2 regions of the Peribacillus sp. TH27 genome follow, and region 1 is predicted to be linked to the other one. Evidence: riboswitches for the same ligand, from Rfam matches in the RefSeq annotation. Region 1 holds a riboswitch; the other holds the start of a gene.
The links. A riboswitch is a leader RNA that binds a small molecule or an ion and turns the genes downstream of it on or off. The one in region 1 is predicted to bind magnesium.

Region 1 (3,436 bases):
CGTTGAAGATTTGAAAACCATTACTATCGAAAGTCTTACAGGAGCAACACCTGAAGCCAACGCAACAGGAAGTTTAGTATTAGATTTGCACTATTGCGTAAAATGCGCTTAGTTAAGACGAATAATCCAATTCACCATTGAGCCTTTGAATTTCTGCTTTATGATTATTCAGGATACGGCGGCGGTTACGAAGGCTGCTGCAAAATAGTATGAAAAAAGCCGACCTTTATTGGTCGGCTTCTTCAGCTAACCTGCCCCGTTAGTTGCATAAAAAAATTAAAGAGCGAAACTACGGAAATAATGAAGTGATAGATGTTGTCATTCTTGTTAATTCTACGTTAGATATCAAAGAAGCTCATGATATTTCACCCCATGTGGAGGAAATAATAGTTAAAGATTACGGAGTGTATCGTGTTCATGTCCATGTAGAGCCAAATTAATAAGTTAACAATTAATATGTTATCTTTCTTCTATTTGCAACTCCCGTGTGCTAGGATTGTTCTTTCATAATAGATCGCTTCAATGGAGTAATGAAAAAAGGCTATTTTCTCAATTTAATGTGAGAAATTAGCCTTTTTAATATTGTAATTTCCTTAACGTTGTAAAACCGCATTTTCCTGACGCTACCCCTTAAAGAAAAAAATAAACCTCTTTTTTAAACGGCACTGAATTAGTACCATAACCCGTCCTTCAAAAAATATCTGCAAATACTCTGTTTAAATCTTAATAAACAATTAGTTCCAAAGTGATTATCAATAAGGTTGGAGGTGCGATAGCTAATCTTCCTCCAATCTTTTATTTAACAAAGTCTCGCTGTTTTTAATAAGTCATTCAAACAAGCAAGCTAGTTTACATAAACCACCTTATCAGAAGTAAATCCATTGGAACCCTCGATTCCAATGAATTTTTCTATTTAGGTACTTGTCCAAACTCTTTTCATCCTTTTACATAAACTGGTGATATAACCTCTTCTAACGCAAACATGATTTAAATAAAAAAGTATTATTATCATTTATCCCCTCAAGCGACTGGAGCTACTGAAGACACAGGACCAACCTTTTTAGCAGCCATCATGTTACCGGGGAACTCATCTTAATAGTATTCTTTATCACTAAATAACGCTTGAAACTCCTTATCATCTGCGAAACATCGAAAAACAAATCCATTGAGCAATCTTGTCTTACCCAAACAATTACCTCTATAAATGGAGTGAACTCATCTTTTAATGGTTATTTTCTAACCTTAGGGTTAACTTTAGTTGAATAGTCTTCTGTTAGGTGAGGCTCCTGTATAGAGATACGTTGCATCCCAAAAATGTCGAAAGGCGCCGATGGGTCAACAGGAAAAATCGGATTATGGTTTTTCTTAATGTAGCTGGTAAAACCTATGCTATACAATGCTAAAACTCAACAAGGGGAGAACATTTAAGCATTTTTTTTGTTTTTTTATGGGCTCCTTTCTGTGTGAAAGGAGCCTTTATATTTTGGAGGTGAGGAATGCATGGGCACTGACGACCCCAATTCGTTGGAAAAACGCAAGTCGACAACAAGAAAGAGGCAACGAAGGTGTTCATGTCCTCTTGTAACAACTAAGAAGACTCATAACCTTTAATGCCTTGATCTATAACGCGAGGTGTAATGTAATATGATTAAAATGTATTTATACGATCATGAGAACCAAGAGATGACCACTGAGTTTAACCTATCTAACGTGCAAGAGCATTTAAAACATCCTAATAATTTGTTGTGGATCGATATTTACGATGTAAAAACCCCTGAATTATATAAAGTGGCAAAGATTTTTGATTTTCACCCTTTAGCAATTGAGGATTGCCTGCATGACAGTCCTCGGGCTAAGATTGACAACTACGAAGATTACCAGTTCTTCGTTTTACATGCCCTTCGGTATAACGAGGAAGAAGATAAGGAAATTACGACCCTAGAGTTAAACGTATTTGTCGGCCCCAATTACGTAGTGACAATCCATAAAGAAAAATTGAAATGGCTTGGCCAGATGGATGTGATTTGTTCTAAGAACACAAAATACATGGATAAGAGTGCAGATTTTCTTTTGTATGCTCTTGTAGACGGCATAACGGATGAATACTTTCCGATTCTTGACCGCATTAACATCCGTATTGATGAACTAGAAGATGAGATTTACGATGAAGAAATAAGGGGAGTGACAGAAGAATTCCTTGCACTAAAAAGAACAATCATTTTAATTCGACGCGTCATCCTTCCTCAGCGTAGGATCTTCATGACTGTGGACGGAAAGTGGAAGTTTGAAATACGGGAAGAAAATGCGCCGTTTTATGTGGATTTAATTGACCATCTCGAGAGGATAGTGGACTCTACTGAAACGTACAGAGATCTTGTAAACAGTGCTTTGGAGACGTATTATTCCATTATTAACGCAAAATCCTCTGAAAAGTTAAACGTTTTGACCATCATTTCAACCGTAATGTTACCATTAACTTTCGTAACCGGTTTTTTTGGAATGAATGTTCCTTTACCCTATCAAGATTCTCCATTCTCAACGATTATCATTTTAGGGATCTTAGTCATTTTAACCTGGGGCATGTGGAAATACTTTAAAAAAAATCGCCTGTTATAATTATAAAATATTCAAATTAAAGAGGTCTCCAAAAGGTGTAATCTTTTGAGTACCTTCGGATAAAATGGGTACCCATTTCAAAAGAGGTTGGGTACCTTTTATTTAGATGAAAATGTTCCTGCAAACTCATGGAAATCAACACCTAATTTTATTTATTCATAGTTCGTAAAAGTTAATGTTAATTTGCGAACGTTCGCAAACTGTTTTATTACTAAAACGAACACTAAAGCTGGCTGTTTTGTAAAGAAATAGCACCGTTCAGAATTGTCTACTTTTACGAACCTACAGCTTTCATAATTAGATAAATAAAGATGAAATAGAAAAAGCTCTAGTGGTAAATCTAGGGCTTTTTATCGATCATCTAGCAAACCCTTGCTACATCAAGGTTGTATAAAATCCTGAATAAAGGATAAAAAACACACAAACGCCAAACTCTTGAACCATATGGGTTTGGCGTTTTTGCTATCTTCTTATAGTTGACTTTATGTTAACTAGTATAGAGCATTCATGTGTTCCTTAGAAACCTTATTCAGCAAAAGGGCCAAATTGCAGAAGATCATTTTCCAATCAGTCTCGTTAAAGCTATCCCAAGAAATCCAACACCCATTCCTATCAGCCATCCGTTGTGGGAACTTCCTAACAAATCTCCCACTCCTCCACCAAGAAACATGCAGCCAACGAATACTAATCCTCCAACGCCCCATTTCTTCCGATCCATAATTCGATCACATCCTTTCAATAAAACATATGCTTTTAGCTAACTAACCTTTCTTGAATATGATATGTTAATTATTTTGCTAGAGGTGGTATAGTTGTTTGG
Region 2 (3,436 bases), 570 kb from region 1:
TGTTAACATTCATTATTACTATTCTGCTATTTAGCGTAATATCCATTATTTCAAATTATTATAATTATTTATTTTTAAAGAATACCACGAAGAACAGAATTTAATCGTGGTTTTACTACATCAATTTTGAAATAAACATTGTTGCAATGCCAAAGTAGATAAGTAACGATAGTATATCATTTAGTGTTGTAATTAATGGACCAGAGGCCACTGCTGGATCGATGTTGAATTTATATAATATTAGAGGAATAATGGTCCCAGCTAAAGTCCCAATAATTAGGGTCATAACTAATGAACTTCCAACCACTAACCCTAGAACAGGATTTCCTTGCCAAACAAAAGCTATAATGGAAATTAATATTCCACAGGTAATGCCTATTATCAATCCAACTTTAAGTTCTCGGATAATAAGTCTAAAAACAACTCCTTTATCCGTATCAGTAGTAATTAGACCTCTTACAACAACAGCTAATGATTGAGTACCTGTATTTCCAGTCATCCCTGCTATCATCGGCATAAAGAAGGCAAGTGCAACAACTTTAGACAATGTTTCTTCAAAACCACTAATAATAGTTCCAGACACTAATCCGATAAATAAAAGTAAAATAAGCCAGGGAAGTCGGCGATACGCAGCCACATGTGCCTTTGTGTCAAAATCAATAGCTTTACCAGATGCCGAAAGTTTTTCAATATCTTCGTTTGCTTCCTTAATGACAACGTCAATAATATCATCAACGGTTACAATTCCTAATAACTCATTATTATTATCTACAACAGGAATTGATAAAAAATCATAACGCTCAATAACATGTGCTACCTCTTCTTGGTCTTCATAAGCGAATACGGAGATAACTCTACTGTACATAATATCTTGTATTTTTTCATTCTCATCATTTATTATTAAATCTCGATATGAGACTACACCTACTAATTTTTTATCGTTATCAATTACATACAGATAGTTAATCGTTCCCGAGAACTCCGCAAATATTTTAAGTTTTTCAACTGATTCACGAACCGTATAGTGTTGAGGGATCCACACAAAACGGTTTGTCATTATTCGTCCTGCCGTTTCAGGGGGATAATTCATGATATTTTGTACGATTTTAGATTCTTCTTGTTTCATACCTGAAAGAAGTTCTTCAATTTTATCCGGAGATAGGTTCTCTAACAATGAAGCTAAATCATCATTATCCATTAGATCCATTACTTGACCTGATTTTTCAATTCCTAATTTAGTAAGAATTTTTAATTGATGTACTTTTTCAAGTTCCTGTATTAGTTCCGCGATTTGTTCTGGAGTAAGAAACAATAAGAAACGTGTATGATGTTTTTCTGGAAGCCCCTCAAAAATTCGAGCAATATCATAAGGTTGGAGTTCTTCTAATATTGCTTGAAATTCTTTCTTTTTTCCTTCTTTTAATGCTTTTATGATTTGAAGAGTTATTTGGTCTTCAGTCATGTCTTTTATCATCTTCGCCACTCCTTTTTTGAGGAGCAAAAAATATTTCCCCTTAACGATATATTAAAAGTAAGAAAAATATTTTATAATTCCCCTTCCTTAATCTTTGTATTTATTTGATATTTATTATGCTTCGAGTATAAGGTCGTGAATAGTTATCCACTATCCTCACCTCCCAGAAAAATATAAAAACACCTCCATTACAAATGGAGGTGTTCACACGGTACATTTACGTACATTTCTGAATGACAAATACACATACGTACATTGTCTGAATGACAAATACATAGCAGAAATCCTGTTCCTCCATTCGTAGAGCTTTAGCACTGTGTGGCATAGGACAACGCCAGCTACATTAAAAACCACCTTATGTCGATGGTTTCTGTTGACCCATTGGCGTCTTTCGACATTTTTGGGCAGTAGCATATCTCCTACACAGGAGCCTCACCTAACGAGGATATTTAGTTTACCAATCCACTCTAAAAGAGTTTCTTTTAGAAGTCAATGTTTTTTTATTAATAAAATTAGATATTGACGCTAGTTAATGATAATAAAAAAACCGCTAATTAGCGGTTTTTTGGTTAACTTATCGACTTCCTGTTAGATTCCAGCCATATAGTCAACAAAGACCTTCAATTCTTTGGGCCGGACAAACACTATTTCTCCTTTTTTTAATTCAAGATTATTATATTGTTCTTTAGTAAGTTCGATTTCAAGCGGTTCATTTATATCCTGACGAATCACTTCAATACGGACAATAGGTCCAATTGTATGAATATGGTCAATAACAGATGCAATCGAATCCGTTTCTAATGATTCTCTTTCTATGATAAAGTTATGAGCTCTTACATAACCAGTACTCTCTCCATCCTCACTGTCTGGAACATGTATTTCCACATTTCCTGTTGCCAATTTCCCTTGATGAACCTTGCCCTTGAAAAGATTGACACTACCGAGAAAATCGTAAACAAATGGATTCTTGGGTTGATCATATACTTCTTCCGGAGTTCCAATCTGTTCAATTTTCCCTTCATTCATGATTACAACTCGATCAGCAACATCCATCGCTTCTTCCTGATCATGTGTTACAAAGACACTCGTAACATTGAATTCATCATGAAGTCTTCTTAGCCAACGCCTAAGTTCCTTACGCACTTTAGCATCCAGTGCCCCGAATGGTTCATCAAGCAAAAGAATATTCGGCTCTACAGCAAGAGCCCTTGCCAATGCCACACGCTGACGCTGGCCGCCTGATAATTGAGAAGGATAACGGTCCTTATATCCTTCCAACTTAACTAGCTGAAGCAATTCTGTAACCTTTTGTTCAATCGCTGTTTTACTAGGTCTTATTTTTCTTGGACGAACCTTTAAACCGTAGGCAACATTATCAAAAATGGTCATGTTGCGAAAAAGAGCATAATGCTGAAAAACAAAGCCCACATTCCGATCTTTCACATGCTTATTGGTGTAATTCTCTTCATTAAATAAGATATTTCCGTTCTCTGCCTGTTCAAGTCCAGCAATGATACGTAGCAATGATGTTTTTCCCGAACCAGAGGGGCCAAGTAGCGCTACAAGCTCCCCGCTTTTTATTTCCAGATTGATATTTTGGAGGGCTTGATAAGACCCATAATATTTTGTAACATTTTCGATGACGATACTCATTACTTTCCCTCCTAACTTACTTTTGATGATTTAAAGTCTGTTTTCCATTCTATGAAACTTTTAATAACCAACGTTATGATTGCAAAAATGGACATCAGTGATGCCACGGCAAAGGCCGCTGAAAATTGATATTCATTGTATAAGATTTCAATATGAAGTGGCATCGTGTTCGTCATCCCGCGTATATGGCCTGATACGACCGATACGGCCCCAAATTCTCCGATTGTCCTCGCATTACATAAAATGACTCCATATAAAAGGCCCCATTTAATATTAGGAAGCGTTACATACCAAAACGTCTTGAATCCT

Region 2: it holds a riboswitch for magnesium, as region 1 does, so the genes downstream of both, mgtE (magnesium transporter) here and corA (magnesium/cobalt transporter CorA) in region 1, are expected to answer to the same signal.

Annotation. Positions count from the first base shown of each region.
Region 1 is NZ_JAEKEV010000002.1:1,048,492-1,051,927, forward strand. It holds gene JFU24_RS06350 (S-Ena type endospore appendage) at 1-112, shown strand, start outside; partial or broken gene JFU24_RS06355 (cation transporter dimerization domain-containing protein) at 270-440, shown strand; M-box (ykoK) riboswitch at 1,263-1,424, shown strand; gene corA (magnesium/cobalt transporter CorA) at 1,645-2,616, shown strand; gene JFU24_RS06365 (hypothetical protein) at 3,173-3,334, opposite strand.
Region 2 is NZ_JAEKEV010000002.1:1,615,026-1,618,461, forward strand. It holds gene mgtE (magnesium transporter) at 116-1,474, opposite strand; M-box (ykoK) riboswitch at 1,760-1,925, opposite strand; gene JFU24_RS09180 (sulfate/molybdate ABC transporter ATP-binding protein) at 2,063-3,127, opposite strand; gene cysW (sulfate ABC transporter permease subunit CysW) at 3,139-3,436, opposite strand, start outside.